DNA from 3 places in the Arthrobacter sp. 05T47 genome. Region 3 is predicted to be linked to each of the others. Evidence: riboswitches for the same ligand, from Rfam matches in the RefSeq annotation. Region 3 holds a riboswitch; each other region holds the start of a gene.
The links. Region 3 has a riboswitch for cyclic di-AMP ahead of AC1DEY_RS21025 (hypothetical protein). Riboswitches for the same ligand answer to the same signal wherever they lie in the genome.
Positions count from the first base shown of each region.

Region 1: another riboswitch for cyclic di-AMP. It lies ahead of AC1DEY_RS07105 (aggregation-promoting factor C-terminal-like domain-containing protein); the one in region 3 lies ahead of AC1DEY_RS21025 (hypothetical protein).
Region 2: another riboswitch for cyclic di-AMP. It lies ahead of AC1DEY_RS06785 (NlpC/P60 family protein); the one in region 3 lies ahead of AC1DEY_RS21025 (hypothetical protein).

Region 1 is NZ_JBFTKG010000006.1:37,315-45,809, forward strand. Features, by position in the region: gene AC1DEY_RS07085 (HAD-IA family hydrolase) at 1-494, shown strand, start outside; gene AC1DEY_RS07090 (glycosyltransferase family 39 protein) at 519-2,585, opposite strand; gene AC1DEY_RS07095 (glycosyltransferase family 39 protein) at 2,592-4,652, opposite strand; gene AC1DEY_RS07100 (bifunctional glycosyltransferase family 2/GtrA family protein) at 4,649-6,196, opposite strand; gene AC1DEY_RS07105 (aggregation-promoting factor C-terminal-like domain-containing protein) at 6,377-7,165, opposite strand; cyclic di-AMP (ydaO/yuaA leader) riboswitch at 7,168-7,325, opposite strand; gene AC1DEY_RS07110 (sensor histidine kinase) at 7,496-8,495, opposite strand, start outside.
Region 2 is NZ_JBFTKG010000005.1:113,968-123,834, forward strand. Features, by position in the region: gene AC1DEY_RS06750 (hypothetical protein) at 1-234, shown strand, start outside; gene AC1DEY_RS06755 (alpha-mannosidase) at 418-3,453, opposite strand; gene fdhD (formate dehydrogenase accessory sulfurtransferase FdhD) at 3,545-4,417, opposite strand; gene AC1DEY_RS06765 (molybdopterin molybdotransferase MoeA) at 4,528-6,072, opposite strand; gene AC1DEY_RS06770 (DUF6457 domain-containing protein) at 6,069-6,365, opposite strand; gene mobA (molybdenum cofactor guanylyltransferase) at 6,387-7,064, opposite strand; gene AC1DEY_RS06780 (HNH endonuclease) at 7,127-7,627, opposite strand; gene AC1DEY_RS06785 (NlpC/P60 family protein) at 7,849-8,607, opposite strand; cyclic di-AMP (ydaO/yuaA leader) riboswitch at 8,904-9,073, opposite strand; gene AC1DEY_RS06790 (M23 family metallopeptidase) at 9,210-9,867, opposite strand, start outside.
Region 3 is NZ_JBFTKG010000048.1:17,944-21,018, forward strand. Features, by position in the region: gene AC1DEY_RS21020 (sensor histidine kinase) at 1-326, shown strand, start outside; gene AC1DEY_RS21025 (hypothetical protein) at 489-1,163, opposite strand; cyclic di-AMP (ydaO/yuaA leader) riboswitch at 1,168-1,367, opposite strand; gene AC1DEY_RS21030 (hypothetical protein) at 1,541-1,819, shown strand; gene AC1DEY_RS21035 (cation:proton antiporter) at 1,816-3,057, shown strand.

The DNA.
Region 1 (8,495 bases), on a different contig from region 3:
TCCGCAGGTTCGCACCGGCCGGGTCCGACATCCAGGCCCTCGCGGCCGAGCTCGGCCGGATGGAGCTCGCTGAGACCCGCGGCATTGTTCCGGTGCCGGGTGCCCTGGAGCTGCTGGCCAGCCTCCCGACGGATGCCGTGGCGCTGGTGACGTCAGCTTCACGGGACCTGGCCGGGGTCCGGATGGCGGCCGCGGGCATCGGCATCCCGGCTGCCTCGGTCACCTCGGAGGACGTCTCGCGGGGCAAACCCCACCCGGAGGGATACCTCCGGGCCGCCGCCCTGCTGGGTGTGGACCCGGCCGACGCGGTGGTGTTCGAGGACGCTCCGGCCGGGATTGCCGCCGGAATCGCCGCCGGCATCCCGACTGTTGCGGTGGGACCGAACGCCGGCGACCTTCCCGACGGCGTGCACCACATTCCCGACTACTCCGGGGTTTCCGTGACCACGCACATCACCGCCGACGGCCTGCGCACCCTGTCCTTCACGTTCTAGGCCACCGGCGCCTGCCCGGCCGGCTTACCTTGCCAGCAGGTAGACTGTGGTCCCGCCCACGGTCTGGGCGGTGAAATTGGCCTGCACCCAGGCGGCGATCTGGGCGGCGTCATTGGATCCGGATTCGCCTTGCATCATGCGCCCTACGATGAAGTAGTGGATCTTCCCGTCGGCCACGTACTGCTGGAACTGTGCCAGCGTTGGCGCCGGGTCCGTGCCGTTGAACCCGCCCACGGCCATCACCGGGAGCTGGGTGGCCAGCTGGTAGCCGGCGGCGTTGTTGGACCCGACGACGGCGGCGGCCCACGTGTACGTGCCGGCGTCCGTCTCCAGCGCGGTCACGAGGGCCGATGCCGGCGTGCTGACCCCGAGCAGGCCGCCCATTCCACCTGCCCCGCCCGCACCCTGGCCGCGGCCGACCCCGACAGCGTTAGTGGCGTTGCCGGTGGCCGCCGTTGCACCGCCGAAGGCCGGCGGCAGCCCGGCCCCGCCCCGGCCGGACACGGCCGGTCCGGCGCTGACGATCGAGCCGCTGTGGGCGGTGGCCGCGGTGGACAGCGAGTACGCCAGCGGTCCGGCGAGGGCGGCGACGACGGCGAGCCCCGCCGTCGTCCGTGCCATGCCCGCGGATGCCCGCTTGACCGGTCCACTGGCTTCCTTGAGCCCCGGGGCCGCGGAGGCCAGCACCAGGCCGGCGGCGGTGAGGGAGCCCAGGAGCACCACCCAGCGCAGCCACGGTACGAACGTCGCCGTCCGGCCGAGGAGCTCGGAGGCCATGGCCCCGGCCGCCACGATCGCGACGGCGAGGACGGCGGCGGCCACGGGCTGGTCCCGCCGCTGCCAGAGCAGGACGCCGCCGAGTCCGGCAAGCCCGGCGATCCCGGGGGCCAGCGCCACCATGTAGTACGGGTGGATGATCCCGGCCATGAGGCTGAAGGTCAGGCCGGTGACGGCAACCCAGGAGCCCCAGATGATCACGGAGGCCCGTACCGCGTCGGTGCGTGGAGCGCGGCGGCCCAGCCAGAGCAGCCCCGCTCCGAGCAGCAGCACCGAGGGCAGCAACCAGGCGATCTGGCCGCCGAACTCGCTGTTGAAGAGCCGGAACAGCCCGGGCGTGCCCCAGCCGTTGCCGCCGCCCACGCTGCCGGTTTCCTCGCCGTTCAGCCGGCCCAGGCCGTTGTAGCCGAGGGTCAGTTCCAGGATGGAGTTGTTCTGCGAGCCGCCGATGTACGGCCGGTTCGCGGCGGGAATGAGTTCGACGGCGGCCAGCCACCACCCGGCCGCGACGGCCATCGCCGCGCCCGCGGAGAGCAGGTGGAGGATCCGTTTCCCGGCCGCGGCCGGAGCCGCGAGCAGGTAGGCCAGGGCGAAGCCGGGGACAACCAGCAGGACCTGCAACTGCTTGGTGAGGAACCCGAAGCCCAGGAGCGCCCCGGCGAACAGGAGCCAGCGCAGCCGCGCATCCTGGATTGAACGCAGCACGGCGTAGGCGGCCGCGGTCATCAGCAGCACCAGCAACGCATCGGGGTTGTTGAACCGGAACATCAGCACGGCCACCGGTGTCAGGGCCATGACCGCACCGGCCAGGAGCCCTGCACGGTGGGCCAGCCGGGCGTCGGCCGTGGCGGGCGCCGCGGACCGGCGCACGGCCAGATAGAGGAGCCAGACCGTACCGACCCCCATGAGCGCCTGCGGGACCAGGACGCTCCAGGAACTCAGCCCGAAGATCCGCACGGACAGCCCCATCACCCACAGCGAGGCCGGCGGCTTGTCCACGGTGATGGCGTTGGCGGCGTCGGACGAACCGAAGAACCAGGCCGTCCAGTCCTGCGACCCGGCCTGTGCCGCCGCGGAGTAGAACGCGTTCGCCCAGCCGGAGGCGCCGAGGTTCCACACGTACAGCACGGCCGTGGCCAGGAGCAGGGCCGCGACTTCCAGCCGGTGCCGCTGCAGCGCCCGGGCGCCTCCGAGGGGCCGCACGCCGCCGGCCGGGGGCCCAAGACGCCTGGGACGTTCCGGGACCCGGGGCTGCGGAGGGCCCGGCGTGCGGGCCGGCGCCAGGCCGGGGCGGGGGCTCAGGGTGTCAGTCATGGCGGCCTAGGCTCCCAGCTTGTACACGGTGGAGTTGCCCACGGTCTGGGCCTGGTAGTTGGCCGCGACCCAGGTGGCGACCTCGGAGTTGCCCCCGCGGCCTCCGCCCATGCCGCCCATGCCGCCGGAGATGAAGTAGCCGATCTCGCCGCGGTCCACCATCGCCTGGAACTGTGCGAGCGTGGGGTAGGGGTCGCCGCCGTTCCAGCCGCCGAGGGCGATCACGCTGGTGCCGGTGGCGAGTTCCAGGCTGGCGGCCTGGGTGGCGCCGGAGACAACCGCGGACCACTTGGCGTTGGAGGACTGCAGCAGCGCTGTCAGCTCGGCCGAGGCGGTTTCCCCGCCGGGGCCGCCGGCGGCTAGGCCGCCCGTGCTGCCGCTGGTGCTGCTGCCAGTGCTGCTATCGGTTCCGTCACGGCCGGTCCTGCCTGCCGCCCCGAAGCCGCCACCCATCGCGGAGGCGGTGGGCCCGGAGGTGGGGATCGAACCGGAATGCGGCTGGGCCACGGTGGCCAGTGTCCACGCGGTGCTTCCGAGCCCGCCGGCGACCAGGGCCAGGATCACGACGCCGGCCGTGGCGGCCTTGCGGAACCGTGCCGGAAGCGCGGCCAGGCTGTCCACCCGCACGAGCAGTGCGGCGGCGGCGAGGACGCCAAGGACCACCACGATCACCCGCAGACCGGGAAGCCAGGCCGGGTCGCGGCCCAGGAGCACCGCGGACCAGACCGAGGTGGCCAGAACTGTCACAGCCAGGACAATCCGGGCGGGCCAGTAGGCCCTGCCCCGCCACAGTTCGAGGGAGCCGATGCCCGCCAGGGCCGCAATCGCGGGGGCCAGGGCCACAGCGTAGTACGGATGCACGGTGCCGCTCATGAAGCTGAAGATTCCGGCGGTGATTACCAGCCAACCGCCCCACAGCAGGAGCGCCGCCCGGGTCTTTGAGGTCCGGGCCTCGCGCCGAGTGAACCAGAGGCCTGCGGCCAGCAGGATCAGGGCTGCCGGCAGCAGCCAGGACACCTCGCCGCCGAAACTGGTCCCAAACATGCGGGTGATCCCGGCCGTGCCGCCGAAGCCCACGTTGCCGTTGCCGCCCGGGCCGCCGGCATTGCCTCCGGGCATTCCCCCGCCGGAGCCGGTGATCCGGCCCAGGCCGTTGTAGCCGAACGTGAGTTCCAGGAAGCTGTTGGTCTCCGAGCCTGCCATATAGGGGCGGACCGAGGTCGGGGTCATTTGGAACAGGGCAATGTAGCTTCCGGCCACCACCACAATGCCTGCGCCGGCGGCCAGCAGGTGCAGGAGCCGGCGGCCGAGTGTAGTGGGCGCCGCCCACAGGTAGGCCAGGGCCAGCCCGGGAACGATCAGGAAGCCCTGCAGCATCTTGGACAGGAAGGCCAGCCCGATCACCGCGCCGGCCGCGGCAAGCCACTTCCAGCCGGCCTTCTCGATGGCGCGCGTGGTGAGGTAGGCGGCCAGCACCAGGCACATGGTCAGCATGGCGTCCGGGTTATTAAACCGGAACATCAAGGCCGCCACCGGGGTCAGCGCCAGGGCGCCGCCGGCGAGCAGGCCCGCGGCCGGTCCGGACACCCGCTTGACGGTCAGGTACAGAAGGCCGACGGCGGCCACGCCCATGAGTGCCTGGGGAATGAGCATGCTCAGTGCCGAGAACCCGAAGATCCGTCCCGCCAGGGCCGGGATCCAGAGGGCCGCTGGCGGTTTGTCTACCGTGATGGCATTGCCGGGGTCGAGGGAGCCGAAGAGCAGCGCGGTCCAGTCCTTGGTCCCGGCCTGGATTGCGGCGGCGTAAAAGGAGTTGGCGTAGCCGGTGGCTTCCAGGTTCCACAGGTACAAGGCCGCGGTGACCCCCAGCAGCAGCGCCGCCGCGGGCCGGACCCAGCGGGGCTGCCGGCCGAACAGCAGGCGGTCCCGGCGGCTTAGGGGTGCTGGCGGGTTGGGCGGCGCGCCGGCGTCCTCGGATGCCGGGAGGGTCGTTTCCGGGTCCAGGGGCGGGCTGCCGGCCGGTGACCCGGCAAGGGAGCCGGCGGTGGGGCTGATGGTTGCCGTCATTTACTTGGCCTTTTCTGTGCGGGTTCTGTACGGGGGAGGGAAGCCTCGGGGGCGGCGGGCACCTGAGCGGTGCCAGGGGCGGTGGGCTCCGCAACGGTGATGGCGGCGTCCGGCGCCGGGACGGTGTTAGTCCGCCGGGGGTGGAAGACCACCAGCCGGAAGAGCAGGAATTTCACGGCCGTGGCGGCCAGATTGGCGGCGGTGACCGTAAGCAGTTCGAGCCAGCGGTCCGGTGTGGCTCCTGACGTGGCGTGAACCAGGGCGAGGGTGCCCGAGGTCAGGGCCAGGCCGATCCCGAAGACCAGCAGCCCCTCGAAGTGGTGGCGTGCGGCCTGGCTGCCGCCGTGGATGCCGAACGTGAAGCGCCGGTTGGCCGCGGTGTTGGCCACGGCGGTGGTGAGCAACGCGAGGAAGTTTGCCAGCTGCGGGTCCATGATCTGTCGGCAGAGCAGGAAGATTGCCAGGTACGCCAGAGTGGAGGCCACCCCGATGCTGCCGAAGCGGACCAGCTGCCCGAAAAGGCTTCCGCCGGGGCTTTGTTCCTGGAACCGCGAGGACGCCGGCAGCGGTCCGCGGGCAAGTGCGGCGCGCAGTTCGGGAACCGGGATCCGGCCCGAAACCAGGTCCCGGCTCAACCGTGCCATGCCGCGCAGGTCCGCGAGGGCGGTCTGGACGATGTCCACGCTGGAATCGGGGTCGTCGGTCCAGTCCACCGGGACTTCGTGGACGCGCAGGCCGCACTTTTCTGCCAGCACCAGCAGTTCGGTGTCGAAGAACCAGGCGTTGTCCAGGGTGTGGGGGAGCAGTTGCCGGGCCACGTCCGCCCGGATCGCCTTGAACCCGCACTGGGCGTCGCTGAAGTGGGCCCCCATGAGGGACTGCAGCAGGAAGTTGTAGCTGCGCGAGATGAACTCCCGCTTGGGTCCGCGGACCACGCGTGAGTTGCGGGTCAGCCGGGTGCCGATCGCCAGATCGGAGTGCCCCGAAATGAGCGGGGCGAGCAGGGGGCCGAGGGCCGCCAGGTCCGTGGAAAGGTCCACGTCCATGTAGGCCAGGACCGGCGACGGCGAGGAGAGCCAAACTTTGCGAAGCGCGTTTCCCCGGCCCTTTTCGGCCATGTGGACCACCTTCACTTCGCGCAACTCACGGGCCACGCGCTCCGCGGTCTTGAGCGTTCCGTCGGTGCTGGCGTTGTCCGCCACAGTGATCCGGAAAGAGTGCGGGAAGGCGCCGATAAGGTACGCGTGGAGCCGGCGCAGGCACGCTTCAAGGTCCCGCTCCTCGTTGAAGACCGGAATCGTGACGTCCAGCAACGGTGTGCTGCCGCGTGTGTCAATGGGTGCGCGCCGGCCGCCGGTGCCGGTAAGGGCTCCGGCGAACGGTCCCGGGGCCGGCACATCGGTCACGGTAAGCCCTGACGATGCCGGCCCGGACGATGCAGGCCCCGACGGCTCAAGTCCGGACGGGGAGGGCGGGGCCGCCGGACCGGCCGGCGTCTCCGTGGAACGGGACAGGGTTCCTGTGGCCTGGTCTGTGGATGTCATGGCTCAACTTTCCCGCCGGCCCATATGAGGGCTTTAGGGCCGAGCTGTGCGGGGGCTGTGGAAGTCCGGAGCCAGGCCGGCCGGCCAAAATCGTACCGGCCGCGGACGCACAGGAGGCCCCGGATCCGCGTGGATCCGGGGCCTCAACCACCCTCGCCGGGCGGTACGGCTAGTGCCGGTTTAGTACCAGTTGTGTGCGTAGTGGAAGTTCAGCGCGCCGCAGGGGGAGCCGTAGCGTTCCTTGACGTAGTTCAGGCCCCAATTGATCTGGGTCCGGTAGTTGGTCATGTAGTCGGCACCGGCGCTCGCCATCTTCGAGGCGGGCAGGGACTGGACCACTCCGTAGGCGCCGCTGCTGGCGTTGGTGGCGGTGGTCTTCCAGTCCGATTCCTTGGTCCAGAGCTTCTGCAGGCACTGCATCTCACCAGGGGCCCAGCCATAGCTGCCCAGCTGGGACGCGGCGTACGCCTGGGCTCCGGCGGGGTCGTCCACAGCAACCGGTGCCGGTGCGGGAGCGGGGGCCGGTGCAGGAGCGGCTGCGGGAGCCGGGGCCGGCGCGGGAGCGGCTGCGGGAGCCGGGGCCGGTGCGGGTGCAGCAGCAACCGGGGCGGCCGGGGGCTCGGCGGCCTTGACTTCCGAGAGCGTGGGTGCCACGTTTTTTTCCGCCGGAGCGGCGATCTGGACTCGTTCGAAGTTGAGCTTGGCCAGCGGGTCGGCGCTTGTGGCCGTTTGGCTGCCCGCAGCATTCGCGTGAGTGCCCGGCTCCGCCGCCTGGCTGGCGGCGCCGCCTCCCACCAGCAGGGCGCAAGCGGCGGTTACGACGGCGGCGCGGCGGGCAGTGATGCCGAGTCCGGTAGCCAGCTTGGACAGGGCGGATGCCTGCGTGGCCGGTTCGGCGCGGTGGCGCGACTTAGTGGAGCGGAAATGGGAATCGCCGTCAGGGCGCGTTTGTACCTGGAATTCAGTCATGATGGGCCTCTCAACGCCGGCGGAGTTAGCTGTCGGGTTCGGATGAGGTCATCCGGCCGCACGGAAAATCACGTGTCGGCTTCACCCCGAGGGCGCATGAATGCAGAATGCCCGGGAACTCTGGGTCCCCCGCCTCTGCCTGGTCCAGCGGAATCCGGGAAGCGGCAGAGTTTGGCGTCCGTCCGGATATGCGGCACCAATGGAGGCCGCACCACAACGACGCTACAGGACCTCGGCGCTTAAGTCACATTTTGGTAACAGGAGTCACAGCGGGCGGGGTGTCGGCTTGCGCAGAACCATCTTGCGGGTGGGAAGTGAATCCTGCTGGGCCTATGCCGACGGCGGCGCCGCGGGCAGCCGCACCGCAAACTCCGTGCGGCCGGGCCGGGAGGTGACTTCAACGGTGCCCCCGTGGGCCTCCACAATCGACTGGACAATGGACAAGCCCAAACCGCTCGTGCCCTCGGAGGTCGGGGCGTGAGCAGCTGCCCCGGCACTGCCACGGCTGCCGGAAGGAGTATCGGAAACGGCGCCGGAAGCCGGGCGGACGGCGGGCCCGGACCTGGCCCCCGCCGTCGCAGCGACCGGTGTGTTGGCGGGGCTGGCGGTGGGATTGGTGCGAGCAGCGTCGGCCCGTGCGAACCGGGCGAAGACCCGGCCGATGAATTCCGGTGCGATGCCGCTGCCGTTGTCCGTCACGGTAACCACGGCGCTTCCATCAGCCGAACGCATGACGCCCGTGACCACTGTGGTCCCGGGGTCCGTGTGTTTGCGCGCATTGGACAGGAGGTTGGCGAMGACCTGGTGAAGCTGGGTCGCATCGCCGCGGACCACCACGGGCTCCTCCGGAAGTTCCAGCTGCCAGACCCGGTCCGGGGCCATGACTTTCTCATCGCTCACCGTCTCGATGGCCAGCTGCGTGAGGTCGACGTCGCTGACCTTCAGCGGCTGTCCCTCGTCCAGGCGCGCCAGCAAAAGCAGATCCTCAACCAGGGTGGTCATCCGTTCGGACTGGCTTTGCACGCGGGCGAGGGACCTCTCGCCGTCGGCGGTGAAGTGCTCGGTCATCCGCATCAGCTCGGTGTAGCCGCGGATAGCCGTCAGCGGCGTGCGGAGTTCGTGCGAGGCATCGGCGACAAACTGCCGCACCTTCATCTCGCTCTCCTGCCGCGCCTCCAGGGCGTTGGAGACGTTGTCCAGCATCTGGTTCAGCGCGTAGCCCACGCTGCCCACCTCCGTGCCCTGGTGGGCGGCCGACGCCGGGACGCGCACCCCGAGCGCCACCTCACCTGCGTCCAGCGGCAGGCGGGAGACCTTGGTGGCGACCTCG
Region 2 (9,867 bases), on a different contig from region 3:
CCCCTGCCGCGGCTGGTGCGTGCCGGGGCAGTCATGACGTGCATGGGCGCCCTCGCCACAGCCTTGAGCTTCCCCGCCTCCTTTGCCCCGGAGGACTGGATCCTCGTGCAGCAAACCATCAACTATTCGGCCGTCCTGGGGTATGTCCTGGGCCTGGGACTGTTCTGGGCTTCCGGGCTCGCCGCAAAGAAAACTGGTAACGCTCGCGCAACATTGCGCAAGAACAACGGGTAGGCCATTCACAAAATCATTAGACCGTGAAAGAATCATGAATGTGTGAAAGCGGCAATCGCTTCGTGTACGGAAGTCAGCCGTGCGAAGCAGAGGCAGTCGTCCAAGCGCCATTGGGGGGATGAGTGGTAGCGGTCCGCAAGGACCGCTCCCACTCAGCCTGCTTAACGGCGTTTTCCCTGCACTTCAGCGCTGGAACCTCAGCGTGACCAGCTGGAACGGCCGCAACGTAAGCTCGGCAGAGTCGGGACCGGCAGCCACTCCCGGCGCATCGACAGGCCGTTCCAACAGATCCACGGCGAGTATCCCGCGGACCGGGAAGTTGGCCTTCACGAGGCCGGTGGAGCGTTCCCCGAGCGATTCGTACAGCCGGACAATCACGTCTCCGGAGCCGTCTTCGGCGAGTTTGACCGCTTCAACGACGATTGCCTGGTTGACCACGGTGACCAGCGGCTCCACCGTGTGGGCACCCTGTACAACCCGCGGGGGGAGGTTGGTGCGGTAGCCCTCTTCGACGGCGTCCGCGATCGTGGCACCGGGCCGGATCGTGACGTGCAGCTCGTGCCTGCCCTGGTCGGCGCCGGGATCCGGGAACTTCGGCGCCCGCAGCAGCGAGACCCGCACCGTGGTGGTGGTGCCGCCGTCGTCCTCCCGGACGTTGCGCGTCACGTCGTGGCCGTAGCTGGACGCGTTGGAGACCGCCACCCCGTAGCCGGGCTCGGCGACGTGGATCCAGCGGTGGGCGCAGATCTCGAATTTCGCGGCTTCCCAGGACGTGTTGACATGAGTGGGGCGGAACACGTGGCCGAACTGCGTCTCCGCCGCGGACCGGTCGGCCCGGACGTCCAGGGCGAAGCCGAGCTTGAGCAGTTTTTGCCGCTCCTGCCAGTCCACCAGGGTGGTGATCGCGAGGGAGCCTGCGCCCGCGGCCAGCGTAATCCGCTGGGTCACGGCCGAGGACCCGGCCATCCGCTCCACCACCACGACGGCGTCCGGGCTTTGCCCCCGGGGGTCGCGCTCCAGGGTCACGGAACGCGCCTCAACCAGGCGGACGACGTTCCGGCGGTAGAAGGCGTCGATGTCCCACGCGTCCCATTCATTCGGCGTATCCCGGTGCAGTTCCAGGAGGTTGCCGGACTCCCCGGGAGCGATCGCCTCCCGCCCGGTGGTGTGATCGATGAGCGAGGCCAGCAGCCCGTCGGCATCGACCACCGCCCGGATGATGCCGTTGTCCAGGATGTAGCCGCCGTCCGCCTCGGTGACCGACACCGGCTGTCCGGGCCGGACGGGTTCTGCAGCACCCAACGCCGGCACTCCCTGGCGCTCCTGCGGGGCGGCGTTGAGGAGGAATTCCCGGTTGCCGGGGCCCAGGGCCGCGGCCGCGGCGTTCGTGATGATCGTTTCCAGCCCCCGTTCGACGGCGGCGTAGTTCCGTTCGGCGTCCTGGTGGACCCACGCGATGGAACTGCCCGGCAGGATGTCATGGAACTGCTGGAGAAGGACCAGCCGCCAGAGTCGCTTGAGCTCCGCGGCAGGGTAATGGTGCCCCGCGCGCACGGCCGCCGTGGCACTCCAGAGTTCGGCTTCCCGGAGCAGGTGCTCGCTGCGCCGGTTGCCCAACTTGGTCTTGGCCTGGCTGGTGTAGGTTCCCCGGTGCAGTTCCAGGTACATCTCCCCCACCCAGACCGGCAGGGGCTCATACTCGGCCTGGGCCTGCTCGAAGAAGCTGGCTGCCGAGCCGATCCGAACCTTCGGGGAGCCTTCCAGGTCCGCCGTGCGCTGCGCCGCGGCCAGCATCTCGCGGGTTGGGCCGCCGCCGCCGTCGCCGTACCCGAAGGGCACCAGGGATGTGGCCCCGCGGCCGTGGTCCCGGTAGTTCCGTTCGGCGTGCGCCAGGTCCCGGGCACTGAGGTCGGAGTTGTAGCTGTCCACCGGCGGGAAATGGGTGAATACGCGGGTGCCGTCGATGCCCTCCCAGTTGAAGGTGTGGTGCGGCATCCTGTTGACCTGGTTCCACGAGATCTTCTGGGTGAGGAACCAGCGGCTGCCTGCGGCCTTGATGATCTGCGGGAGCGCTGCGGAATACCCGAACGTGTCCGGGAGCCACGCTTCCTGGCATTCGACCCCGAATTCGTCCAGGAAGAAGCTCTTGCCCTCGAGGAACTGCCGCGCCATGGCCTCGCCGCCGGGCATGTTGGAGTCCGATTCGACCCACATTCCGCCGACGGGAACAAACTGGCCGGCGCGGACTTTGTCCCGGATGCGCCCGAACAGCTCCGGGTAGTACTCCTTCATCCACGCAAGCTGTTGGGCCGAGGAACACGAAAAGATGAACTCGGGATGTTCGTCCATCAGCGCCACCACGTTGGAGAACGTCCGGGCGCACTTGCGGATGGTTTCCCGGACGGGCCACAGCCAGGCCGAATCGATGTGGGCGTGGCCCGTGGCCACGAGCTGGTGCGCCGAGGCGTAGGCCGGCTGGGACAGGACGTCGGCCAGGGCGGCCCGCCCGGCGTCCGCGGTGCCGGCGACGTCGTCGGGGTCCATGATGTCCAGCATGCGTTCGAGCGCCCGCAGGATTTGGTGCCGGCGGGGCAGGTCCATGGGCAGTTCGTGCATGAGCCCGCTGAGCGTGAAGATGTCCTGCTGGAGTTCCCAGGCCGCCTGGTTGCGTTCGGCGATCGCGATCCTGCCCAGGCGGTACTTGGGCTCGCTGCCCGAGGTGGCTTTGTCGCCGTACGGCGTGGCGGCAAAGGTCCAGTTCTGGGACAAGTCCGGGTTGGCCGCGGCTTCGACATAGAAGTCAACGGCCATGCCGCTGCCCAGGAGCTTGAGCGGAATGTACTGGTTCCGCGGTGAAACCGCCTTGATGATGGTCCCGTCGGACCGCCAGGCGATGCCTTCGCACTGGAAGCCCGGGGCGTCGGCGCTGAAACCCAGGTCCACCAGGACTTCCACCGAGGTGCCGGCCGCGGCTCCCCAGCCGTCCGGCACGTCGCCCCGGAGCCGGAGCCACTTGGTGCTCCATGGCCGGCCCCAGGCCGCTCCGTGTTCCTGGGGCGTGAACTCGTGCCGGAGGGCTTCCAGCACGGGCACGGGTTCGTCCGGCACGTCCCAGCTGCTCAGCGTCAGCGGGACGCTGCGCGGGTAAACGGCGGGGGCGATGCGGTCACGCAGAAAGCGGTCCAGCCGGACTTCCGTAAGACGGCGGTCGTCGTGCAATGTGTTCCTCTTCAGCGCTGGGGGCGTCCGATTGGCTCCAATCGATGGATAAAACTTACGCCGAGGGGAACCCGTTGGCCAAGTGTTGCTGCTAGCTGGCCGCGGGGGCCGGGACTGCGACGCGCTGCTGGCCTGCGTAGACGTTCAGGCTGGTCCGGCGGCTGAACCCTGCCAGGGTCATCCCGCTGGCCTCGGCCAGTTCGACGGCCAGGCTGGAGGGTGCGCTGACTGCGGCGAGGACCGGGATTCCGGCGAGGGCTGCCTTCTGGACGAGCTCGAACGACGCCCTGCCGGAGACCTGCAGCACGGTGCCCCGGAGCGGGAGCAGGCCTTCGCGGAGGGCCCAGCCCACTACCTTGTCCACGGCGTTGTGCCGTCCGACATCTTCCCGGAGGCACAACAACTCCGCCGAGCCGTCGTCGGCGATTCTGAAGAGCCCGGCGGCGTGCACCCCGCCGGTGAGGTCGAAGACCTCCTGGGCGGACCGAAGGGCATCCGGGAGGGCCGCGAGCGTTTCGACGGGAACGGTCAACGGATCCTGTGCCGGGCTGTAGTGCGAGGATTTTCGCACGGCATCGATCGAGTCCGTCCCGCAGATGCCGCACGAACTGGACGTGAAGACGTTTCGGCCGGTCTCCGGCAGGACGACGTCGGGCCGCAGTTGGGCCTCCACGACGTTGAAGGTCTGGATCCCGTCGGCGTCTTCACCGGCGCAGAACCTGAGCGAAACCAGCTGCTCAGGTGTCCAGATGATTCCTTCGGAGACCAGGAACCCCGCGACGAGGTCGAAGTCGCTGCCCGGCGTTCGCATGGTGACGGAGAAGGACATGTTTCCGAGCCGGATTTCCAGCGGTTCCTCGACGGCGAGGACGTCCTCCCGGTGCCGGACCGGGAATTCGAGGGCGTGCGCGGACCCGTCCAGGACAATTTTGTGCACTTTGCGGCGCTGCGTCACGCGGCCCATCGGGTACTCCTTGGCAACATATTCATTTGGGTTTGGCTGATTCCATCATTGCAAGTGCCTGATCCTGAAGCCAGCGCAGCCGGCGGCCGGTATCCCGCGTCGGAGGGTGTTCAGCCCAGGAGGGCGCTCCAGTCGACCGGCCCGTCGCTGGCCGCGGTTTTCCTGGCGGTCCGCTTCGCCGCAGGCTTCGCCACGGGAGCTGCCGAGGCGTCAGGGATCGGCGCACCCCACGGGAGCGCGAACGCGGGGACCAGCTCTCCCAGCTGAACTCCATGGGGCGGGACCACCAGGACGCCGTCGGCGGCGGCCAGGCCCCGCATCATTCCCGGGCCGGTGTGCTGCGCCGGGGATGCCATGCCGTAGAGCAGCCGGAAGGGCATGAGCCGGGTCCGGCCGGGATCGGCGTCAATCGTCGAACCGCAGGGCACCTCGCTGAGCGGCCGCAGGGAACCGTGCCCCAGGGCGGCGAGGAGCGGGGCTCCGATCGTGGACAGCGCCATCATGGCCGCGAGCGGGTTTCCCGGCAGGCCGAGGATATACCGGCCGTCCGGCAGTTCGGCCAGCACGGCCGGGTGGCCCGGCCGCATCGCGATCCCGTCGATCAGCAGGCGTCCGCCCAGCTCGGCGACCGAACGCCTGAGGTGGTCCGTTCCGGAGCGTCCGGTGCCGCCGGTGGTGATGACGACGTCGGCTGGCAGGCTTTCACCGGCAGGATCGCTGTCCTCGAGGGCGGCGATCCATTCTGCGTAGGAATCGCCGACTTTCACTTCTTCGGTGCAGATCCCGCCGAGCATTCCCACCACAGCTGCCAGCTGGGGTCCGAACGTGTCGCGGACTTCCCCGGGCGCCGGCCTCCCGGATGCCACCACCTCGGAACCGGTGAAGACCAGTCGCACCACGGCCTTGCCAAGCACCGGAAGCGCGTCGTGTCCGGCCAAGGCGGCGAGGGCCAGGTGGGCGGGATTCAGGACCGCGCCGCTCTTGACCAGGACGTCCCCGGCGGCGGCTTCTTCTCCGGCTTTCCTGATGTGGTCGCCGTTGCGCGGGTCCCCCGGCTTCGCGGTGCCGCCGAGTTTCAGCACGGGCAGGCCGTCCTCATCGGCGTCGATGATGCCGCTTTCGCTGCGCAGCACGGCCTTGGCCCCGGCGGGGATGAGGCCTCCGGTGGCGATCGGGCTTGCCTGGTGCGGTGCCAGCCGCTGGTCCGGTTCGGCCAGGATCCAGGGACCGCTGCCGTTGACGGCCCAGCCGTCCATGGCGGAGGAGGCATAGTGCGGCATGTCCTGCAGGGCCAGCACGTCAGCGGCCAGGGTGCGGCCCAGCGCCTCCCGGAGCGGGACGGGGGCGGCCGGGATGGGCGTGGCACAGTCGAAGGCGAGCTGCCGGGCCTCCTGCCATGTGTGGGCCAGGTGCCGGTGCGGCGCGTCCGCAGCGTCCTGGTTGCCCGCATCCTGGTCCGCAGTGGCCTGGTCCGCGTCCGGCCCTGCTGTGTCCTCGTCTACCGTGTCCTCGTCTACCGCGTCGCGGTCCGCGTCCAGCCCTGCCGGGGCCTCCGTGAGGGCGTCCGAGTCCGTGAGGGGGTCCGTGCGGCCGCCTTCGGGGACGTTCCCGCCATGGACGGCCGGTCCGGCGTCGTCCGCAGCCGCAGCCGTCATGCCCCGGATGCTTCGGATGCTTCGGAGGCCGCGTAGTCCTTGGCGAGCCGGCGCGCTACTGCCATGGCGTCCTGCATGGACAGGGAGTCCGTCGCCCGCCCGGAGCCGGAGGCCAGGCCGGCGGCGTAGCCGGCAATGAATGTGGTCAGCGGCGCGGCCGGGCGCACTATCGAGTGGGCGGCCACCCCTGCCAGGGAGAGGACCTCGTTCACGTCAATCTCAACGTCTTCCAGCTCCAAGGCCTGGAGCAGGGCACGGCACCAGTCTTCCAGCGTTTCATCCTGGCTTTTCACCGTTTGCCTCCATGGTCGCGTTCAGCTGGGGAGTTCCGTGCCGGGGCCCGGACCGAGGCCTGGAATTGTGTCCGATACCCCCAACGCGGACGCATCATCCCAGGTATCAACATCGTCCGTGGACCCGGGGGGAACGCGGACTTCCCGTACGTCCAGCCTAGCAAGAAGGGAGAAGGCCGACGCGTTTTCCAGGCTGCCCCGATGCCGGGCGTCCGTAACACTTTGTTGTAGCGCAGCTGTGCCATAAAAACCCGCTAGCGGCTGCTTCCGGCCGTCCTGGGAGACGGCCATGACCCCGTCGCCCCGGCCTGGTTCCGGCGCAGCCGCCAGGGAGGCCTCCAGCGATTCGGCCAGTACCCGGACGGCAGCGGAGGACCTTGGCATGTCACAGGCAAGGACCAGGATAAACGGCGCCGGAGCAGCGTCCCCACGCCGGACGGAATGGCCCGAGGCCAGCGCGTCCAGGCCCGCGGCGATGGCAGCGGCCGGCCCGGCGAAGGGCGGCTCCTCCCGGCAGGTCAGGACGCCGTCGGGCAGGTTCCCCGGGTCCGGCCCGACGACGACGGCGCGCCCCGCCCCGCCCGCGGCGCCCAGTGACCGCTCGAGGAGGGTGGCGCCGTCGTACACCAGCCGGGATTTGGGCACGCCGCCCAGGCGGGAGGACCTCCCCCCGGCGAGAATGATGGCATCGAACTCCACCGGTTCAGCCTAGCGCGGCGCCGGCTACGGGCAGATCTGGCAGGCCCCGCGCGGCCCAGAGGTCAGGCGGCCGATTCCGGCAGCAGGAACGGATCCCAGGCGGGCGTCGGCTTCTCGAGTTCCTTGATCTGCCAGATCGCGCCCTTCGGGGGGCCCGGAACAAACCCGATCTTCCAGCCCATCTCCGCCGGAGTGTGGTCGCTCTTGGCGTTGTTGCAGCGCAGGCAGGCCGCTACCAGGTTCTCCCAGGAATCGGCGCCACCCCGGGACTTGGGCTGGACGTGGTCGATCGTGTGCGCCGCCTTGCCGCAATAGGCGCAGCGGTGGGCATCCCGGCGGAGCACGCCGCGGCGGCTCACGGCCGTCATCGTGTTGTATCTCGGACGGATGTAGCGGTTCAGCAGGATCACGGACGGGCGGCCCAGGATGTCCTGGGGGCCGACGACGGGGTCGTCCCCTTCCGCCACAACGCTGGCCTTTCCGGTCAGGACAAGGACGAGCGCCCGGCGGAAGGTGATTACCGCCAGTGGTTCATATCCAGCATTCAGAACGAGAGTGCGCATCCGCATACCTCTTCACGGCCGCACCCGCCAGCGGCACGAGGGCCGGCTGCCCTCTGCATGGTCGGGCTATGGATCGACAAGACAAGAGTAAACACTCAGGTGCCGGATCACCGAATATTTTTTCACCGGCGCGGCCGTGCGCGCGCAAAGTTCATGGCGCGGTCACGCAAAAGACCCCCGCCAAAAGGCGGGGGTCTTTCGAAATGCTGGAGTGCTGTGGCTTAGCCGCCGACGCGGATGAAGACCGGGCCGGAGCCGACGTTCACGCTGTACAGCGCGGTGGTGCCGCCGTTCCAGCCGCCGTGGACTGCCATGCCGTTGCCGACGTAAACCGCGATGTGTGCCATGCCCACGCCGCCGTTCTGGTAATAGGCGAGGTCGCCCGGGCGTGCCTCGGCGGCGCTCACGGTGCGGCCCAGGGACAGGTAACCTGCCGGCCAGCCGTGGTAGTGGATGCCGGCCGCGGCCAGGGCGTTGGTGGCGAGGGCGGTGCAGTCCTGCGAAACGCCGATCTGCGCGTAGGCAGCAGCGGCGATGGTCGCGCCTGCTCCGCTGCCGATGCCGGCCGGAGCCTGGGCAGCGACGCCGCCGCTGACGCCAAGCTCGGTGCCGCCGGCGCGGGAGGCCGTGGAATCCTGGACGTTCACAACGGGCTTCGGGGCCTCGACGACGGGAGCCGGCGTGGTGGTCACGGCGGGCTTCTCATAGGAGATCGCGATGCTGGATGCGGCCGAAATGGTGGCCGGGGCTGCGGACTGGACTTCCAGGGCCGAAGCGGACGTGGATTCGCGCTGAACGTTGGTCTCAGCAGCGTTGGCTGCGATTCCGCTGGTCAGAACCAGACCGGAAGCTGCGGCGATGACCGCGGCCTGACGGCCCATGCCGCCGGCGTTGTCGCCGACAGCCTTAGCAATAACAGCCAGCGAGTTGGTCTTGGTGACCTCGGCTCGGTGCCGTGCAACGGTTGCACGAGTAGTCATTAAGTTCTCTCTTTCGTGATCCTTGGACCGCGCGCTTTCGGGCGCGGACTGAGGACGCTCCGGCATCTTGGGGGTACGCCGGATCGCCCCGAAATTGGGTTACTTAGCGAAGGGTGTACTGCGAAGACGCGCCAAATGCGGAAACTGCATGCTGTCCGGGCTCGGTAGAGAATGAGCCGGCGGAACGTGATCCCATCCGGGCGCCGACAAGGGCGGCACGTGATGTGGATTCCAGCGAGCTCGACAGAGCTTCGCCGGTGCGCATGCGCGCAGAGTTGTGGCGTGAAGACACGAAAGTAGCCTCTCCCAATGCCTACGAGGTGAGCTGTCGGATTCGGATGGGAGTCACCCGGCCGCGCTGCTTCCTGGGAAGCGTTGCGACTTAACCCCTAGGCCTTCTTTCGAAGGCCAAAATTGGTTCCCCCGCCCCTGCCAGACGATGTAATGCGAACGGACCTTGAGCGGTGGCAGAGCTAGGCAATCCACTCAAGAGCGCCAACTTCGGAAAAGTTGGCGTGCTTCAAACCCTACAGCAGTCCTGACCCAATGTCACATTCAGATCACGGCGTGTCACAAGAATTTGAGAGCGGTCCATCGTCTATTTAGAGCCATCCGAGCGGATCAACGACGTCGCCGTTGACCATCACTTCAAAGTGGAGGTGGCAGCCCGTGGAGGCGCCTGTGGTCCCGCTCATAGCGATGACATCTCCGCGCGATACCTTCTGGCCGACCCTGACCGAGGCCGAGGACAGGTGGTTGTACGTGGTCTCCAGGCCGTTGCCGTGGTCAATGACGACCCGGTTTCCGCCGCCGTAGGGATGCCATCCGTTGAACGTCACGGTGCCGCTGGCGGCCGCGTGGACGGCCGTGCCGCACTGGGCGGCGAAGTCCTGGCCGCGGTGGAACTCGCCCGCACCGCCGGTGATGGGGCTGACGCGGTAGCCGAACGGCGAGGCCGTGATCATCTGGTCCAGCGGTGCGCCGAGGGTGCCGGCGGATGCCGCGCGCGTGATGCTGTCCACAGACTGGGCGCTGAGCAGCTGCTTGAGCTTCCCGTCCGGATCACCCTTCGTGGTGACGGCCGTTCGGCTGAAATCGACTTTTGCGGCGGCGGGAGCCGTGACATCCGGCTGTACTGCAGCGGAGAGGGCGCCTGTTCCATCAGCGTTGGAGGCCAGCACGGGGCTCGTGGCGGGGACCGTCACAGTGAGGACCAGGCCCGTTGCGGCCAGTGCGATGCCGGCCTTCTGCCCGACCCCG
Region 3 (3,075 bases):
TGGCCCTGGCGGACAATGCCCTCGCCCACACTCCTCCGGGCGGCCGGGTGACCATCAGGACCTCGATCGAGCAGAACAGCGCAGTGATCACCGTCGCGGACACAGGAACCGGGATTACCGGCGTGGACCAGGCCCGGATCTTTGACCGCTTCGTCCGGACCGCCAGCACCGGCGGCTCACACGGACAGCGGAGCTTTGGCATCGGCCTGGCTTTGGTCCGGGAGATCGCCGTCGCCGCTGGCGGCGCCGTCGAGGTGGCTGCGACTGGAGCCGAGGGAACGGTCATGAAGATGACGCTTCCGCTGGCCGGAAGCGGTAATGCCTGAAGTGGTGTGCCCCTGGACCMSCACGGGAATGCTGGCAGATAGGACGGCAGACGCAGAAGAGACCGGCGATCGATTGCCCCCAAAGGAAATCGATCGCCGGTCTTTCCGGGTTGCCTGGCCCCGGGAGGGCTGTTTGGCCCCTACAGGAATAGGAGCGCTGGATTAGGCGCGGACGAAAGTCACGCCACCGGTCGCGGTGAGCCAGGACAGCGGGTGGACCATCGTCTGGTTCTTACCGTTCATGCCACCACTGACGACCTGGCCGTTGCCGGCGTAGATGCCAACGTGGCCGGACTGGACCACCATGTCGCCAGGCTGCGGGGTGCCAACAATGGTTCCGAGGCCAAGGAACGCCCGGGGACCGATGTCACCAACCGGCTTGCCTGCCGCGCCAAGGGCCTTTTCGACCATGGCCGTGCAGTCCTGGGTGATGCCCACCTGGCTGTAGGCGGCGGAGAGCATGATGGCGTTGCGTCCGCCGGCGGGGGCCGCGGCCGGTGCGGCGGCGGGWGCSGCCTGCACCTGCACTGTTGCCTTAGGTGCTGCTGCSGGCGCTGCCGCCSGGGCAGCTGCGGGAGCCGGTGCCGCGGCAACAGGCTGTTCGATGACCGGCGCGGCGACGGAAGCCACCGCGGGGCGGTCGAAGCTGATCTTGACGCTGGAATCGGCGTTGACGGGGGCGCTGACCTGTCCCGCTACGTCCACCTTGGAGGCCGGAGCGGAGTCCCGCTGCACGGGTGTCGAGGCGGCGTTGGCGGCCATCGAGCCCGTCAGCACCAGCCCGGAGGCGGCGGCGAGAATGGCGCTATGGCGCGCAAAAGTACTGATTGAAGACATGGATGTAGCCTCTCCCAATGCCTGCGAGGTGAGCTGTCGGATTCGGATGGGAGTCACCCGGCCGCACTCCCGGGCCCGTCATGGCGGGCGCTGTGCGGCTTCACCCCAAGACCTGCGTGTCAGCAGGCCAAAAGTGGTTTCCCCGTCTCTGCCGGCGTCGATGCGAGTTACCCCCGGGGCCGCGGCAGAGTTAGGCAATCGGCTGGGGAGCGCCTGTATCGGAGAAACAAGCACCTAACCACCGTAACGCGAACCGCACGCCAATGTCACATTCAGGTAACGGAGGCCACAGTGCAGTCCGTCGGTTGCCCATGGGGCGGGGCCGCATCCGAACGTAGGATGATGCCATCAGCACCACCTCGAAGCGGAGGCCCGAAATGAACAGCCTGTGTGTCGCCATCTGCCAGTTGAGCAGCCAGCCCAAGGAGGATTTCGACGTCAATACCGAGCTGCTGATCCTGGACGGCCGGGACGTCCATGTGGCCACCTGGGATGCGGAACCTCGTGACAGGGGCTTCGATGAACACGTCCTCAATGACCGGGTGGACTCGCTAGGCTACATGGTTGTCAATGACTGGGCCTTCCTGGAGGGAAAGGCCTACGCCGTGGTGGAACGGCGGTCAGCGACGAGCCAGGTCCGGGGCGGTGAGCCGTGACGTTCCTGTCCCTGGCGCTGATCGCCGTCGTCGCACTGGCCGGCCCGCTCCTGGCGCTGCCGGTGCGCTGGCACTTGCCGGTAGTGCTGGGCGAACTGCTGGCCGGCATCGTGATCGGGCGCTCGGGCCTGGCCCTGGTTGATCCGGCGGACCCGACGTTCAGCCTGCTGGCCAATATCGGGTTTGCGCTGATGATGTTTGTGGCCGGAACCCATGTTCCCGTGCGGGATCCGCAGATCCGCTCCGCCCTCGGCAGTGGTTCCCGCCGCGCCGCTGCGGGCGCGGCGGCAGCGGTGGCGGTCGGAACCGGCATAGGCCTGCTCTTCGGGACTGGACATGCTCCCCTCTACGCCGTCCTGCTGGCATCCTCCTCAGCCGCGCTGGTCCTGCCGATCATCGATTCCCTCCGCCTCGGCGGACCCCATGTCATCTCCATGACCGCGCAGGTGGCCATCGCGGACGTAGCCTGCATAGTGGCGCTGCCGCTCATGGTGGACCCGCCGCACGCGCTCCGGGCGGCGCTGGGCGTGCTCACGGTGACCGGCTGCGCGGTGGTTCTCTTTGTCGTACTGCGCTGGCTCGATCGCAGGGGAATCAACGGGCGCATGCACCGACTTTCCGAAAGCCGCAAGTTTGCCCTCGAGCTGCGGATCCAGCTGGTGGTTCTCTTCGCCCTGGCCGCGGTCGCGACGTGGAGCAACGTGTCCGTGATGTTGGCAGGCTTTTCCCTCGGCCTGGCGGTGGCCGCCGTCGGCGAACCGAGGCGGTTGGCCCGGCAACTGTTCGCCCTCAGCGACGGCTTCCTTGGGCCACTGTTCTTCGTCTGGCTGGGCGCATCACTGACCCTCAAGGACCTGGCCGGACATCCGGACATGATCGCCCTCGGTGTGGCGCTGGGCGTCGGCGCCCTGTTGACGCACGCCTCCCTGGTGGTACTGGGGCTCCCGCTGCCCCTCGGAGTGCTGTCGGCGGCTCAACTCGGCATACCTGCCGCGGCGGCGAGCATCGGGACGCAGCTCCAGGTCCTGCTCCCGGGCGAGGCCGCGGCCCTGCTGGTGGGCGCGCTGGTCACCATAGCCGCGAGCGCCGTCGCCGGGTCACGGGCCGCCAGGGGTTTCTCCCTGCCCGCAAAAGCCGGCGGCAGGTCCGGCGATACCGGCAGCGCCGTAGGACCAAGTGGACCAAGCGGACCGGGAGGGCCGGGAGGGCCGGGAGGGCCGGGAGGGCCGAAAGACTGAACGCGGCTACGGGCTGGG